DNA from 4 places in the Pseudomonas sp. HLG18 genome. Region 3 is predicted to be linked to each of the others. Evidence: predicted binding sites of a transcription regulator. Region 3 holds the regulator's gene; each other region holds the start of a gene.
What was found. The regulator FliA, encoded in region 3, starts transcription of late flagellar genes. The targets are predictions, from matches to a motif close to CTAAAGTTTNNNNNNNNNNNGCCGNTAA.
Positions count from the first base shown of each region.

Region 1 (4,209 bases), 2.7 Mb from region 3:
TGTCCCGTACTTCGAAAATCGGCAAAAACTCCCTTGGCCTGGTCGGTGCCGTACTGGCCGGTGGCCTGATGCTGTCCGGCTCGGTGTTCGCCGCACAACCTCTGGCTCAGGGTTATATGGTCGCTTCGGCCGAGACCTCGGTGAAAACCCCGGAAGGCAAATGCGGTGAAGGTAAATGCGGCGATGCGTCGATGGCCAAGACCGACACCGATGGCGACGGCAAGGTCTCGCGCGCCGAATTTCTGAAGGTCGCGCCGAAGTCCGACTTCGACAAGATCGACACCAACCACGACGGCTTCATCGACGAGCAAGAGGCGTACAACAACGTCAAAGCCAACTTCGAAGCCAATGGCAAGAAAATGCCGAAAGGTCTGTTCGAACACCTGAAAGACCAGGACGGTGCCTGACTTTTCAGCCTGCCCGATAACACAAAGCCGCGCTTTCTCTGACGAGAAGCGCGGCTTTTTCACGCCTGCATGATTACAGCTGGAAGCGCCGCACCATGCCCTGCAGGGCATTGGCCAGTTGCGACAGTTCATGGCTCGACGCATTGGTTTGATCGGCACCCGCCGCCGAACGCACCGACAGATCGCGTATGTTCACCAGATTGCGATCCACTTCCCGTGCCACTTGCGCCTGCTCTTCGGCGGCACTGGCGATCACCAGATTGCGCTCGTGGATTTCGTGTACCGAGGCCGTGATCGTCTGCAACGCCTCACCGGCCCGCTCGGCCAGCACCAGCGTGGTGGCCGCCCGCGAGGCACTGGCCTGCATCGACTCCAGCGCCAGGCTCGAACCATTGCGCATGCCCTGCACCATCTGCTCGATTTCCTGGGTCGATTGCTGAGTGCGATAAGCCAGCGCCCGGACTTCATCGGCGACCACGGCAAACCCGCGTCCACTCTCCCCGGCCCGTGCCGCTTCGATGGCGGCATTGAGTGCCAGCAGGTTGGTTTGTTCGGCGATCGCTCGAATCACGTCCAGCACTTTGCCGATGTCTTGTGACTGATTGGCCAGCGATTGCACCAGCTCGCCGGTGTGTTCGACTTCGCTGGCCAAGGCGTTGATGGCGCCGGCGGTTTCGCTGACCCGTTCCTGACCCAATTGCGCCGACTCGCTGGACTGGCGCGTGGCGTCGGACGTCGACACCGCGTTACGGGCGACTTCCTCGACCGCCGTGGTCATCTCGTTGACCGCGGTGGCGGCTTGTTCGATTTCGTTGTTCTGTTGTTGCAGCCCTTGCGTGCTGTCGTGGGTGACCGCGCTCAGTTCATCGGAAGCGGTCGCCAGTTGCGTGGCCGATCCGCTGATGCCCTGCAGGGTTTCGCGCAGGTTCTGCTGCATGGTCGCCAACGCCTTAAGCAACCGGCTGACTTCATCGTTACCGTGGGTTTCGATCGGGCGGGTCAGATCGCCTCTGGCGACGTGTTCAGCCGCGTCGACGGCGGCGCTCAGGGGGCGAACGATGCTGCGGGTCAGCAACATGGCCAGGGCCACGGTGGCCAGCGCCGCCAAAGCGATGAACAAGGTCACGATGGTGCGCGAAGTTTCGTAGTGGGCGGCAGAGTTCTGACTTTCGGCGGCGACCTGGCGGGTAAACAGATCGGCCAGATCGTTGAGTTGTTTGCCGGAGCCGTCGACCACGGTTTTCATGTCGACCAGCAGCAGTTTGGTCAGCTCGTCACGCTTGCCTTGCTCGGCAAGGGTGAACGACTGGGCGATCCCGGAGCGGTAGGCAGCAAAGGTCTTCTTGAACTGATCGTACAACTGCTGACCTTCCGGGGTGGTCACCAGCCGGTCGTAAGCGGCGATTTTCTCGCTCAGCTCCTTGTCGCGGGTATCCATCTGGCTGCGGTACGTGGCGATGTTGGCCGGATCCTGATCCAGCGCCATGCGCAGGGAGATGGTGCGAATGCGCAACATGATCTCGCGAATCTCGTCACCGCCGCGAATGCTCGGCAGCCACTGCGTCTCCACCGCCACTTCGCTGTCGCGGATGCTCGACATCTGCCCCAGCGCAAACACCCCGAGCAACGCCACCAGCACCGCGATCAGGGCAAAGCCCAGGGCGGCACGGGGAGCAATATTCAACTGACGAAGCAACATGACGAACGCCCTTTTCTTGTATTGGCCGGATTCAAGGGGCGATCAATGGCAGCCTCCTTGCGTTAGCGGGCTATCGGCAAGTTGTATGACGACTTGAATGAAACATTTCCGAAGGGCAAAAAAAATCCCCGTATCTTTCGATACGAGGATTTTTAATATGGTCGGGGTAAGGGGATTCGAACTCCTGACATCCTGCTCCCAAAGCAGGCGCGCTACCGGACTGCGCTATACCCCGGTAAAAAAAAGGCGACCTTTCAAAGATCGCCTTCTTCGATCAGCGCTTTTGGCCTCTGATCTTAAGATTCGATCCCAGTGTTACCTGGTTTCAAAAATGGTGGGTCGTGTGGGATTCGAACCTACGACCAATTGGTTAAAAGCCAACTGCTCTACCAACTGAGCTAACGACCCAAAAATGGTCGGGGTAAGGGGATTCGAACTCCTGACATCCTGCTCCCAAAGCAGGCGCGCTACCGGACTGCGCTATACCCCGGTTTGAAATTGGCTCCGTGACCAGGACTCGAACCTGGGACCCAATGATTAACAGTCATTTGCTCTACCGACTGAGCTATCACGGAACTACACATTTCAATTTACTACGGTGAAACTTGCAGCTTCTCGACACCGTTTTCGCATCGCTGCGTTCGTGTGTCTGAGGCGCGCTATTCTACAACCTAGAACACCTCTGTCAACCCCCTAAATTGCTTTCAAGTTAATGATTTGCAACTTATTTCAGATTTCTGCCCAGTGAGCTGAAACCGTGTTGGTGACTGACTGCGGGGCGCACTTTACAAGCCTTTTCCTTTGAGTTCAACAGCCTGGCGAAAAAAAAGGCCTCGCATTGCGAGGCCTTCCTTACTTCACCACCGGCAGGTCTCAGTTGAACGTGATCTCGTCGTTCTCCACGACACCGGTCGCGGTCTCGCCCGGCATGAAACGCCCCGACAGGATCAACTGCGCCAGCGGGTTCTCGATCCAGCGCTGGATCGCCCGCTTCAGCGGCCGTGCGCCATAGACCGGGTCGTAACCGACGGCAATCAGCTTGTCCATCGCTTCCGGGCTCAGTTCCAGCTTCAGCTCGCGCTCGGCCAGACGGCTGCGCAGACGGCCCAGCTGGATCTCGGTAATGCCCGCGATCTGATCCCGCGCCAATGGCTCGAAGATCACCACTTCGTCGACCCGGTTGATGAACTCCGGACGGAAGTGGGTGGAAATCGCATCCATCACCGCTGCCCGTTGCGCTTCACGATCACCGACCAGTTCCTGGATCTGCATTGAACCGAGGTTGGAAGTCATGACGATCACGGTATTGCGGAAGTCCACCGTGCGGCCGTGGCTGTCGGTCAGGCGCCCATCCTCCAGCACTTGCAGCAGGATGTTGAATACATCCGGGTGCGCCTTCTCGACTTCGTCCAGCAGGATCACCGAGTAAGGCTTGCGCCGTACCGCTTCGGTCAGATAACCACCCTCTTCGTAGCCGACGTAGCCCGGTGGCGCCCCGATCAGCCGTGCCACGGAATGTTTCTCCATGAACTCGGACATGTCGATCCGCACCATCGCCTCTTCCGTATCGAAGAGGAATTCGGCCAGCGCCTTGCACAGCTCGGTTTTACCGACACCGGTCGGGCCGAGGAACATGAACGAGCCGCTCGGACGATTCGGGTCTGACAACCCGGCACGGGACCGCCGCACCGCGTTGGCCACTGCGACCACCGCTTCGTCCTGGCCGATCACACGCTGGTGCAACAGGCTTTCCATCTTCATCAGTTTGTCGCGCTCGCCTTCGAGCATTTTCGACACGGGGATGCCGGTCCACTTCGAGACGACTTCGGCGATTTCCTCTTCGGTCACCTTGCTGCGCAGCAGCTGGTTCTCGCTCTTGCCGTGCTGGTCGACCATTTGCAGGCTGCGTTCCAGATCCGGGATCACCCCGTACTGCAACTCGGCCATGCGGTTCAGATCGCCTTTGCGGCGCGCGGCTTCCAGTTCCTGACGGGACTGTTCGATCTTCTGCTGAATCTGTGCAGAACCCTGCACTTCGGCTTTTTCCGAGTTCCAGATTTCTTCCAGATCCGAATACTCACGCTCGTGACGGACGATTTCTTC
Region 1 covers NZ_CP195831.1:4,207,685-4,211,893, forward strand. Annotated here, with positions in the region: gene ACSPX5_RS19330 (HvfA family oxazolone/thioamide-modified RiPP metallophore) at 1-407, shown strand, start outside; gene ACSPX5_RS19335 (methyl-accepting chemotaxis protein) at 481-2,106, opposite strand; tRNA gene ACSPX5_RS19340 (tRNA-Pro) at 2,265-2,341, opposite strand; tRNA gene ACSPX5_RS19345 (tRNA-Lys) at 2,439-2,514, opposite strand; tRNA gene ACSPX5_RS19350 (tRNA-Pro) at 2,520-2,596, opposite strand; tRNA gene ACSPX5_RS19355 (tRNA-Asn) at 2,606-2,681, opposite strand; gene clpB (ATP-dependent chaperone ClpB) at 2,980-4,209, opposite strand, start outside.
Region 1: the regulator FliA is predicted to act here: its motif matches at 2,177-2,204, upstream of ACSPX5_RS19335 (methyl-accepting chemotaxis protein).

Region 2 (4,209 bases), 1.7 Mb from region 3:
CTGAAAGAAATCAACTTCATCTGACTCATCAACCAAGGAGCAACACCATGAGCAATCTTCAACCCGACACCCTGATCAAAAACCCTCACGGCTGCCACGTCGTGTCTTCGGTGGAAGTGCCGGTGGACGCCAGACAAGTGTGGGCGGTGGTCGGCCAATTCGACGGTTTCGACCGTTTCATCCCGGCCCTGTCGCACATCGAAATGACCGGCGAAGGCGTGTCTTCGCTGCGCAAGAAGTTCTTCAAGGATGGCAACGTGGTGGTCGAGCAACTCAACTCCCGGGACGACCAGGCGCTGAGCATGACCTGGACCACGATCTACAACACGCTGGGCGTGGCCAACCTGTGGGCGGCGATGAATGTGGAATCGCTGGGCGCGGGCAAGTCGCGGGCGACCTGGACGATCATTGCCGAACCCGCCTCCGGCGGCCCCGAGGCGCTGCCGGGGTTCAAGGATTTCGTGCAGGGGTTTGCCGATGATGCGATGGGCAATGTGCTGAAGCTGTTTGTGTAAAGCATGAAAAAGCCCGCTGTGGATCGCTCCGCAGCGGGCGTTTTTTTGACCGCAACCGATCAGATCTTGAAGCTGTCGACCAGCTGTTTCAAACGGTTGGCCTGTTGCGACAACGCATCGCAATCCTTCAACGTTTCATTGAGGTTGGCCACGCTCTGCTGGTTCAGCAGGTTGATCTGGTTGACGTCGACATTGAGGGTTTCCACCACCGCAGTCTGCTCCTCGGTAGCGGCGGCCACCGACTGATTCATGCCGTCGATTTCGCCGATGCGCTGGGTCACGCTGACCAGGCGCAGACCGGCCTGGTTCGCCACTTCAACGCTCTCTTCGCTGGACGCCTGACTGGCGTTCATGGTGGCCACCGCTTCGCGGGAGCCGACCTGCAGCGAGGTGATCATCTTGTGGATTTCTTCCGCCGATTCCTGGGTGCGGTGAGCGAGGTTGCGCACCTCGTCCGCCACCACCGCGAAACCGCGTCCGGCCTCACCGGCACGAGCCGCTTCGATGGCCGCGTTGAGCGCCAGCAGGTTGGTCTGCTGAGAGATGCCTTTGATCACGTCGAGAATGTGGCCGATGTTGTCGGTGCTCGCATTCAGGGTTTCGATCTGGGTGCACGACAGGCTGATCTTCTGCGACAGCTCGGTCATGGCCTGAATCGTCTGCTCGACCACCTGACGACCGTCATCGGCCTGCTCGCTGGCGCCGCTGGCGTGTTGCGAAGCATCGGCAGCGTTGCGGGCGATTTCCTGGGTGGCGGCACCCAACTGATTGATCGCGGCGGCCACGCTGTTTGTGCGTGCGCTTTGCTCGTCGGAACCGATGATCGAGGCGTTGGACGATGCCATCACCCGTTGCGACAGGTCGTGTACGTGGCGAGTCGCAGAAGACACTTCGGAAATCGACGCGTGAATCCGCTCCACGAACTGGTTGAACGAACTGCCCAGCTCGCCGAACTCGTCTTTGCTTTCCACTACCAGACGGCGAGTCAGGTCGCCTTCACCCTGAGCGATGTCCTGCATCGCACGGCCCATGGTGATCAGCGGACGCATCAGCACGGTGATCAACAGGCTCAGGAACACCGCAATCGCGCCCACTGCGACGAACATCGCGATCAGAGCCGAAGTACGGAACTGGCTGAGTGCGGCGTAGGCCTTGTCGCGATCGATCGACAGACCGATGTACCACTGGGCATTCGGCAGACCGGCGACCGGGGTGAACGACAGGATGCGTTCCTGGCCGTTGAGCACCACGTTCTGGTTGCCCTTCTCGATGCGCACACCGGCGTTCGGGTAGATGTCCTTGAGGTTCTTCATCACCTGGTCTTTGTCCGGGCTGACGATCACCTGACCGTCACCGCTGACCAGGAACGCGTGGCCCAGGCCACCGAAGTCCACCGAGTTGATGATCTTCACCAGGGTTTCCAGACTCAGGTCACCGCCCACCACACCGAGCAGCTCGCCGTTCTTTTTCACCGGCATGGCGATGGTCACCACCAGACCGCCAACGGCGGCCATGTACGGCGGGGTCAGCATGGTCTGGTCAGCAGCCACGGCCTGTTTGTACCAGGGACGCTGACGCGGGTCGTAGCCATCCGGCATCTTCGCGTCAGGGCGCTGGGTGAATACACCGTTGGCCTGGCCGACGTAGGTGAACTGGAAATTCGAGGTGAAGGCCGGTTGATCGACCAGCCCCGGGAAATCGGCGTTCTTGCCCTGGTGAGCAACGTTCTGCGCGAGGTTTTCCAGGACCAGAATCCGCCCGCTCATCCAGTTCTGCACACTGCTGGCGGTCAGATCGCCGGCCTGCTGGACGGAGGACTGCAGGTTCTGACGAATGGTGTTTCGCTGCAGATAGTCGTTGTACAAAGTGAACAGCGCGAACGCCAGGACCACGACGCCCGAGGCGGCCAACAGGATTTTATGGCTGAACTTGAGATTCATTTCATGGGACTTCTTATGCCAAAAGTGGGGATGCGTTCCGGATGCAACATTCCATGTACAGCGCAGGCAGCGTTCTGACGGCTGCTCTACTTTGGTGCACGCATGTCTCCCCAGTCTGTCGGCACGATTCGGAGAAAACTTAACGCTTTGTAGGAAATGGACGGCATTTCTGCCAGATTCCCGCCGGGCGGTGTGCCAGTGCGTTCGCCTGTCATTTTTTAATGGCTGTTTTGCAGCGCCGGTTGCAAATTCTCCACCCCTTGATGACAATGCGACTAATTATCATTTGTGACGTTCAGGCTGTCGCGTTCATGTCATCACCTGAGTTTGCAGTACAGGCGCTTTACAGTCGTCATCACGGCTGGCTCAACGGCTGGTTGCGTGCGAGGCTGGGCAATGCCGCCGATGCGGCGGATCTGGCCCAGGACACCTTCGTGCGCCTGCTGCAGCGCACCGAACGTCTCGAACTCAAGGCGCCCCGTGCGTTTTTGCGCACCATCGCTCGCGGTTTGGTCATCGACCATTGGCGACGCGAAGAAATCGAACGCGCCTACCTGGAAACCATCGCCCACTTGCCCGAAGCCGAGACACCCAGTGCCGAAGCCCGCGCACTGGTGATCGAACTGCTGGAAAGCATTGCCCGCATGCTTGAAGGACTTAAACCGAAAGTGCGTCAGGCGTTTCTGCTGGCGCAGTGCGAAGGTTTGACCCACAAGCAGATCGCCGAGCAGATGGGGCTGTCCCTGCGCTCGGTAGAACGCTACGTCGCCGACGCCCTGTTTCACTGCTACGTGTTGCGGTACGAAAACTGATGCCGGTGGATAACCTCTCGCTTGGCCGACGCGCCGAGCCGCCGCAGCAGGTCGTACGACAGGCCATTCACTGGCTCCTGCGTCTGCGCAACAACCATGGCAATCCGCGCCTGAATCGCCAGTGCGAACAATGGCGCGCCGAACACCATGATCACGAACTGGCCTGGCAACGGGTGCAGTCTCTGCAAGCCGAACTGACCCACAATCTGAGCGCCGTGCCCGGTGCGCAGGTGGCGTTCAATACGCTGGAAAACAGTGCACAGGGTCTGGGCCGACGTCAGGCATTGAAGCTGTTGTCCGGCGCGCTGCTGATGGGTTCGGCGGGATGGCTGGCCAGCGACACTTCGGTCTGGCAACAGTGGAGCGCCGACTACGCCACCGCCACCGGCGAACGCCGTGGCTTCCAGTTGCCGGACGGCACGCGGATCGAACTCAACACCGCCAGCAGCGTGGATCTCGATTACACCGCGCAGCAACGGCTGATCAGATTGACCCGTGGCGAAATCATCGTCACCTGCGGCGGCGCCGATGAAGGTGCAACGTTTGACCGACCGCTGCAGGTGCAGAGCCGTCATGGCAGCTACGAGCCGTTCAAGGCACGATTCATTCTGCGCCAGGAAGATGGATGCACGCGCCTGAGCGTCACCAGTGGCCGGGTCGCGATTCAATCCGCAGGCAACTCGACCGAGGCAATCGCCGGTCAGAGCTATCTGATCGATCACCATCGAGTTCGACCGGCGCCACCGTTGGACATGGACGCTGGCGCCTGGGTCGACGGAATGATCGTGACGCGCAACATGCGGCTGGGCGACTTCATCGGCGAAGTCGGCCGGTATCGTCAGGGTTTTCTGAGCTGTGCGTCGGACATTGCGGATTTGCGCCTGTCCGGCGTGTTCCGTCTTGAGGACACCGACAAGCTGCTGGCGATCCTGCCGCAGACCC
Region 2 covers NZ_CP195831.1:5,290,699-5,294,907, reverse strand. Annotated here, with positions in the region: gene ACSPX5_RS24470 (amino acid adenylation domain-containing protein) at 1-24, shown strand, start outside; gene ACSPX5_RS24465 (SRPBCC family protein) at 48-515, shown strand; gene ACSPX5_RS24460 (methyl-accepting chemotaxis protein) at 575-2,455, opposite strand; gene ACSPX5_RS24455 (sigma-70 family RNA polymerase sigma factor) at 2,767-3,267, shown strand; gene ACSPX5_RS24450 (FecR domain-containing protein) at 3,267-4,209, shown strand, end outside.
Region 2: the regulator FliA is predicted to act here: its motif matches at 2,571-2,598, upstream of ACSPX5_RS24460 (methyl-accepting chemotaxis protein).

Region 3 (4,209 bases):
ACTCCAGCGCATCGACAGCAAAATTGCCCTTGCCGTGCAACTGATCGAGCAAGGCTTCGAATTCGTCGTCGGTGATGTCCGAGCTGTCGCCCGCCGCCGGAGCAGCAGGTGCAGCAGCGGCCGGAGCCACGGCGTCGGCCGCGAACTGGCCTTTGCCATGCAACTGGTCGAGCAGCGACTCGAACTCGGCGTCGGTGATTTCATCGCTGGCCGCTTCATCGGAAGCAGGCGCAGCGGTAGCCGCCGGGGCTTCGGCTTCGGCCTTGACGGCGTTCAGCGAGTCCAGCAACTGTTCAAATTCGTTATCGGTGATGTCGCTGGAGTCCCCGGCCTCGTTCTCAACGACCAGTTCTTCGATCATCTCGGCAACGGGCGAAGCCGGGGCTTCATCCGCCGATTGCGGTTCGGCCAGGCGCGCCAGGGCGGCCAGCAGTTGCGGGGTGGCGGCGGTGATCGGACTGCGATCGCGGACTTCGCTGAACATGCTGTTCACCGCGTCCAGCGCTTCGAGCACCACGTCCATCAGTTCTGCATCGACGCGTCGCTCACCCTTGCGCAGGATGTCGAACACGTTTTCGGCGATGTGACAGCACTCCACCAGCTCGTTGAGCTGAAGGAAGCCGGCGCCCCCTTTTACAGTGTGGAAACCGCGAAAAATTGCGTTGAGCAGATCTGCGTCATCCGGGCGGCTTTCCAGCTCGACCAGTTGTTCGGACAGTTGCTCAAGAATCTCGCCGGCCTCAACCAGGAAATCCTGAAGGATCTCTTCATCGGCGCCGAAGCTCATTAATGGGGTGCTCCTACAGGTCTAAAAACCTAAACTCAAAATCCAAGGCTGGATAGCAAATCGTCCACATCGTCCTGACCGGACACAACGTCTTCTCGTTTATCGGCATGAATCTGCGGACCTTCACCCTGCGAGAGATGTTTTTGTGGATCTTTTTCAGCAAGCATCGCCGCACGGTCATGTTCGATGCCCGCAAAGCGGTCCACCTGGCTGGCCATGAGCACGAGCTTGAGCAGGTTGCTTTCGACTTCGGTGACCAACTGGGTCACGCGCTTGATCACTTGACCTGTGAGGTCCTGGTAATCCTGGGCCAGCAGAATGTCGTTGAGGTTGCTCGACACCGCGCGATTGTCCGCGCTGCTGCGTGACAGAAAACCGTCGACCCGGCGCGCCAGTTCGCGGAACTCTTCAGCCCCGACCTCACGACGCATGAAGCGGCCCCAGTCAGCACTCAACGCCTGGGCTTCGTCAGCCAGACCATTGACCACAGGGGTCGCGCTTTCCACCAGATCCATGGTGCGGTTGGCCGCGGCTTCGGTCAGCTTGACCACATAGCCCAGACGCTCGGTCGCATCAGTGATCTGCGACACTTCCTCGGCCTGCGGCATGTGCGGATCGATCTGGAAGTTGACGATCGCACTGTGCAGTTCACGCGTGAGCTTGCCCACTTCCTGGTACAGGCCACGGTCACGGGTCTGATTGAGCTCATGGATCAGTTGCACAGCGTCGCCGAACCTGCCCTTTTCAAGGCTTTCGACCAGTTCGACCGCGTGTTTTTTCAGGGTCGACTCAAAGTCGCCCTGTGAAGATTCTTTATGCTCCATAGCTCCCCCGCGCGTCATCAGCCGATGCGTTCGAAAATCTTCTCGATTTTTTCTTTCAGCGCCTGAGCCGTGAAAGGTTTGACCACGTAGCCGTTAACGCCGGCCTGGGCCGCTTCGATGATCTGCTCGCGCTTGGCTTCAGCGGTCACCATCAGCACTGGCAGGTGCTTGAGTTTTTCGTCGGCGCGCACGTGACGCAGCAGGTCGATACCGGTCATGCCGGGCATGTTCCAGTCGGTCACCAGAAAGTCGATGCTGCCGCTGTTGAGCACCGGAATGGCGGTGGTGCCATCGTCGGCTTCAACGGTGTTGGTGAACCCGAGGTCACGCAACAGGTTCTTGATGATCCGCCGCATCGTTGAGAAGTCATCAACGATGAGGATTTTCATGTCTTTGTTCAATTCGACCTCCAAGCAGTCTTAAACGCGCCCAGCACCTGGACGCGCCATTTCAATCAATCCGGCAAAGCACTCGACGACTGTCTGGAGCACAACAGAGCAAGACCGGTGCCGTTCACCACCGCACCAGCCTCGTTCGCAGTGTCCCCACACTGCCTTCAGCGCGCTCGCCACTCTCCCAAACGCCCCCGCAAACGGGCCGCGCACTGGCTGTGTAACTGGCTGACCCGCGATTCACTGACGCCAAGGACTTCACCGATTTCCTTGAGGTTCAGTTCTTCGTCGTAGTACAGCGCCAACACCAGTCGCTCACGCTCCGGCAAATTGGCAATCGCGTCCGCCAGCGCCGCCTGGAAGCGCTCGTCTTCCAGGTCACGCGACGGCTCAAGATGAGCACTGGCGCCATCCTCGTGCAGCCCTTCATGTTCGCCGTCCTGCAACAGGTCGTCGAAACTGAACAGTCGGCTGCCCAGGGTGTCATTCAAAATCCCGTAGTAATCGTCGAGACTCAATTGGAGTTCGGCCGCAACCTCGTGATCTTTAGCGTCACGTCCGGTTTTAGCTTCAATCGAGCGAATCGCATCGCTGACCATTCGGGTGTTGCGGTGAACCGAGCGCGGCGCCCAGTCCCCCTTGCGCACTTCATCGAGCATCGCGCCACGGATCCGGATGCCCGCGTACGTTTCGAAACTGGCGCCCTTGCTGGCGTCGTATTTGGTCGAGACTTCGAGCAGGCCGATCATCCCGGCCTGAATCAGGTCCTCGACCTGCACACTGGCCGGCAATCGCGCCAGCAAGTGGTAGGCAATGCGTTTGACCAGCGGCGCGTAACGCTCGATCAGCTCGTACTGCGCGTCACGCGCCGACTTCTTGTAAAGATTCATACCGCTGGCGGTCATAGCACAGGTCCTGCCGTTTGCTGCACGAGGCGCTCGACGAAAAATTCGAGGTGGCCGCGCGGGTTGGCGGGCAGCGGCCAGGTATCGACCTTTTGCGCGATCGCCTTGAATGCCAGTGCGCACTTGGAACGCGGGAAGGCTTCATAGACCGCACGCTGCTTCTGCACCGCCTTGCGCACGCTCTCGTCGTAAGGCACCGCACCGACGTATTGTAAGGCGACGTCGAGGAAGCGATCCGTGACCTTGGTCAACTTGGCGAACAGATTGCGACCTTCCTGCGGGCTCTGGGCCATGTTGGCCAGGACGCGGAAGCGGTTCATGCCGTAATCGCGGTTGAGCAGCTTGATCAGCGCGTAGGCGTCGGTGATCGAGGTCGGCTCGTCGCAGACCACCAGCAACACTTCCTGGGCTGCGCGAACAAAACTGACTACCGAGTCACCAATACCCGCAGCGGTGTCGATCACCAGCACGTCGAGATTGTCGCCGATGTCGCTGAACGCCTGAATCAGACCGGCATGCTGGGCCGGGCTCAGGTGAACCATGCTCTGGGTGCCGGACGCGGCCGGCACGATGCGGATCCCGCCGGGGCCTTGCAACAGCACGTCGCGCAGCTCGCAGCGGCCCTCGATCACATCGGCCAGGGTACGTTTGGGGGTGAGGCCCAGCAGAACGTCGACGTTCGCCAGCCCCAGGTCGGCGTCCAGCAGCATGACCCGACGGCCAAGCTCTGCCAGCGCCAGGGACAAGTTCACTGACACGTTAGTCTTGCCGACGCCACCTTTGCCGCCGGTCACCGCGATCACCTGTACGGGATGCATGCTGCCCATGTTATTTCTTTACCTTGTCTTGCATAGACGGAGGCCACATTACTGGCTGCGCGTTCACAACCGGAACAATGCATGGCAGACCATCGATGTAGGTACAAAAACGGTTCATTACCTCAGCCAACCTGCTTGGTCGGACTGTGGTAGATATCAGCGAACATGTCAGCCATGGCTTCTTCGCTGGGTTCTTCCTGCATTTGCACGCTGACGGCGCGGCTGACCAATTGATGACGGCGCGGCAGATGCAGATCATCCGGAATCCGCGGGCCGTCGGTCAGGTAGGCGACCGGCAGTTCATGACTGATCGCCAGGCTCAGCACTTCGCCAAGGCTGGCCGTCTCATCCAGTTTAGTCAGGATGCACCCGGCCAGCCCGCAACGCTTGTAACTGTGATAAGCGGCGGTTAGAACCTGTTTCTGGCTGGTGGTTGCCAGCACCAGATAATTTTTCGACCGAATGCCACGACCGGCCAGGCTT
Region 3 covers NZ_CP195831.1:622,005-626,213, reverse strand. Annotated here, with positions in the region: gene ACSPX5_RS02955 (chemotaxis protein CheA) at 1-787, opposite strand, end outside; gene ACSPX5_RS02950 (protein phosphatase CheZ) at 823-1,611, opposite strand; gene ACSPX5_RS02945 (chemotaxis response regulator CheY) at 1,629-2,000, opposite strand; gene fliA (RNA polymerase sigma factor FliA) at 2,168-2,908, opposite strand; gene fleN (flagellar synthesis regulator FleN) at 2,905-3,735, opposite strand; gene flhF (flagellar biosynthesis protein FlhF) at 3,849-4,209, opposite strand, start outside.

Region 4 (4,209 bases), 3.0 Mb from region 3:
GCCGAGCAGCAGGAACGGGGTCCAGGTGGTGACCACCGTGCCGAGTTCGTGCATGTCGTGCATCAGGCTGTAGGCGGTGAACAGCATCCCCATGGCCAGCACGGCGAAGAACACCACGTAAGTGAAGGGGCCGGTTTTTGTGTCGAGCGCCGGCCTGCCGCTGGCAGCGGAGGCCGGGCTGACGGTCAGGGAGGGAGTAGCCATGGGCGGACAAACCTGAGCGAGGGAAGGAGTGTCGCCCATGATCGTTGCTAAATATTACAGAGAGGCTGCGGCAGATCAGTGTTTGGCGAATTAGCCGCGCCGCCGGTCTTAATAATCCCGCCGCTTGCGAAACGCCCAGCGCCCGGCAATCACGGTGAAAGTGGCTACCAGCGCCACCAGAATCCAGAACCCTTCCGGATCGGTGGCCAGCGGCACGCCGCCGACGTTCATGCCGAAGAAACCGGCAATGATGTTGATCGGCAGCGCCAGCACCGTGACCACGGTCAGGGTGAACAGCGTGCGGTTGCTCTGTTCGTTGAGGTTGGCGGCGATCTCTTCCTGCAACAGCTTGATCCGCTCGCCGAGTGCCGTGAGGTCGTTGATGATCAGCGCGAACTCCTCGGTGGACTTGCGCAACTCCTTCACGTCTTCCTTCTGCAACCAGGGCGGCGGTCGGTTGAGCAGGCGCAGCAGCGAGCCCGGCTCCAGCGCCAGCAGCCGTTGCAGGCGCACCAGCACCCGTCGGTTGGCGCCGAGTTCGGCGCGGTTGGTCGACAACCGCGAGGAGAGCAATTCGTCCTCGACCTGATCGACGCTCATGCTGGTCTTGCGCACGATCTGGGTCAGCACTTCACCCTGGTCGCGCAGCAGGTGCACGAGCAATTCCGACGGCGAACGAAAACACTCGCCGGCCTTCACCGATGAACGCAGCTTGTCCACCGAGTGCAACGGTTGCAGGCGCGCACTGACGATCAGTTTGCTGCGCACACAGACCCACAGCGTCGACACGTCCGACGACACCATGCTGCTGAGGTTGAACACCACGTCGTTGACCACCGCCAGCAATGCCGAGTCCACATGCTCGATGCGGGTCGAGCGCGAGCCTTCGTGCAGCGCTTCGAAAAACTCCTCGGGCAATTGCAGATGACTTTTCATCCAGCGCTCGCACGCGGCGTGGGCCAGGTTCAGGTGCAGCCAGAGGAATTCGTCGCTGTCGCTGTCGTTCTGCAGACAGCGCAGGGCGGTCGCCGAATCCACTTCGCGCCCGCGCTCGCCGGGACGAAAACGGAAGCCGTAAAGCAGGCCAAACAGATCAGGATCGCGATGGCTGATATCCAGGCTGTGGTTCATGAAGTCTCGCTGCAAGGAAGGCGTCTGTTGCGGGATTTGCAGATTCACCTGAGCCGCATCATCGCAACCGCGCATGACGTTTCTGTGACTGCGAAATGACGTAAAAAATCAATGCCTTACCGGCGGTCGGAATTTTCTCAAGAAGCGCTCTGGCACGCCGATCACGCATGCGTTAGGTTGCGCGCCTTCGGCCATGAGCCAAGGTCCGCCGACACGGATGTCCGGCAACAATTCACGTCTTACCGGACGTGCCTCATCCCTGTCCCGAGTACCTGCGATGCTGCAAAAATCCCTGAGAGCGCAAATTCTCGTCCTGCTGAGCGGCAGCCTGCTGGCGATGCTGTTGATCGCGCTGGCCTGCTTTCATTTCTTGTCCAACGGCGTGCAAAACTACAGCCAGTTGATCGCCGGTCCCTTGCACACCTCGCAACTGATCGACGAAGCCAACCTGCAATTCAAGGTGCAGGTGCAGGAATGGAAAAACGTCCTGCTGCGCGGCAAACAACCGGCGGACCTAGCCAAGTACTGGGGCCAGTTCGAAGATCGTCAGCGCGACGTGCAGAACATCCTCGGTGAACTGGCCAATCAGAAAGGCCTCGAGCCTGCGCTGAAAACCCGCATCGAGCGTCTGCGTGAAGAGCACCGTGTGCTCGGTGCCGCGTACCAGAAAGGTCGCGATGCCTACGTCGCCGCCGGTGCCGATCCGACGGCGGGCGATGCTGCTGTCAAAGGCGTCGACCGAGCTGCCAGCGAGCAGATGAGCGAGCTGGTGGCCGACTTGCGCAAGCAGGGCATAGAGCAATCGGCGCAGATCAGCGCCAGTGCCGATCGCACCGTATGGCTGGGGCTGCTGGTGATGCTCGCGTCAGGCTTGCTGATCGGTTTGTTGAGCCTGTGGCTGGTCAACCGCAATCTGGTTGAACCGATCCGCAAGCTCATCGACTACGTCACCCAACTGAGCAAAGGGCGTCTGGTCGAGCGTGTGGCAAGCGACCGTCAGGACGAGTTGGGCAACCTCGCCGCTGCGGCCAACACCCTGCGCGATTTCCTCGCCGAAACCTTCAACCATCTGCAGCGCAGCGCCAAGGATCTGGACAGCGCCAGCGGCGAGTTGAACGCCATCGCCACCGTGATGGCCGGCGGCACCAATGAGCAGTTCAACCGCACCGATCAGGTGGCCACGGCGATGAACGAAATGTCCGCCACTGCCCAGGAAGTTGCCCGTCATGCGGCCGACGCGGCGCGCGCCGCCGACGATGCCGACCAGTCCGCGCAACAGGGCGAGAAGGTCATGCAGAGCACCATCCACAGCATCACCCAGATGCGCGGCGAAATCGCCAACACCGCCACGGTGATCCGTCGTCTGGAAGCCGACAGCGGCCGCATCGGCAAGGTGCTGGAAGTGATTCGCGGCATCGCCGAACAGACCAATCTGCTGGCGCTCAACGCCGCCATCGAAGCGGCCCGGGCCGGTGAAGCGGGGCGTGGTTTTGCGGTGGTGGCCGATGAGGTGCGCAACCTGGCGCAGCGCACGGCGGAGTCGATCATCGAGATCAACCAGATCATCCACAGCGTGCAGACCGGCGCGGTGGACGCGGCCCAGGCCATCGACAGCGGCCAGACCCGCAGCGATGAAAGCGTCGAGCAAGTGACCCAGGCCGGGGCCATGCTCGAGCGCATCACCCACGCGGTGGAAGCGATCCGCGACATGAACCGCCAGATCGCCACCGCCGCCGAAGAGCAGACCTCGGTGGCCGAAGACATCTCGCGCAACCTGACCGAGATCACGTCGATTGCCAGCACCAACCTCGACAACGTGCAGCGCACTGAAAGCGCCAGCCAGAACCTGCACGGCCTGTCCGGGCAACTCAACAACGTCACCGCTCGCCTGAGCGTCTGACCGGCCAGTGACTGTGTACCGGTTCGGTTACCGAGTCGGTACACAGTCGATCTCAATTCGTGCAGACCGCCGCCGATGCCCGGTCATCCATAACCGGCATTGGAGATTTCCCATGGTCAGCCTCACGTCAGTTTCGATCAATCAGACCGTCACCACGCCCACCAGCAAAACCTCGATTGCCGACACCGGTGACGACACCTCGACCACCGCGGCGGCCAGCACCGGCGTGAAAGCCGACACCAGCAAAGTGGCGGCGGGCGGTGGCGCGGCGCCGACGGGGGGCGGCGGTTCCAGCAGCGAAGAATCGGACACTGTGAAAGAACTGCGCAAGCAGATTGCCGAGCTGCAGAAGCAATTGCAGGAAGAACAACAGGCGCTGCAAGCGGCTCAGGCGAAGCAGGAAAGTCAGGATGCGAAGGCTGCGGATGTCGCGGCTGCGCAGTCGCAGATCGCGACGACGTCGGCTTCGTTGCAGACGGCGACGGCGGCGTTGTTGGCGGCTTTGCAGGATTCGGACAGCGGTACTTCCGGTTCGTTGGTCAGTACGACCGCGTGAAGCCTTTCCCCCTCACCCTAGCCCTCTCCCAAAGGGAGAGGGGACTGACGGAGTTGAATGTTTGAGTTACGCCGACCTGACAGTTCTGAGTCGAACTCAGGTTTGAACAGCATGAAGATCGGCTCCCTTTCCCCCTCGCCCCCTTGGGGAGAGGGCTGGGGTGAGGGGATGGTTCTCACAGGCGAAACCGGAGTTTCGTCAAACGCCAGACACAAAAAAGCCGCACAACCCAAAAGTCATGCGGCTTTGTTTTATCAGCCAATCAAGTGTCTTGCTTGTTGCTCAGCACCTTGCCAGTCGTCGCATCGAAGTCCACATCGAACTCTTTGCCATCGGCGGTTTTCAGCTCGACTTCGTATTCGTAACCATTGAAGTGGTTATCCAGGTCGGTGTCGGTAATGGTCGCGCCCGGATGCAG
Region 4 covers NZ_CP195831.1:3,613,652-3,617,860, reverse strand. Annotated here, with positions in the region: gene ACSPX5_RS16600 (inorganic phosphate transporter) at 1-204, opposite strand, end outside; gene ACSPX5_RS16595 (transporter) at 313-1,335, opposite strand; gene ACSPX5_RS16590 (methyl-accepting chemotaxis protein) at 1,613-3,235, shown strand; gene ACSPX5_RS16585 (hypothetical protein) at 3,348-3,791, shown strand; gene ACSPX5_RS16580 (PepSY domain-containing protein) at 4,054-4,209, opposite strand, start outside.
Region 4: the regulator FliA is predicted to act here: its motif matches at 1,472-1,499, upstream of ACSPX5_RS16590 (methyl-accepting chemotaxis protein).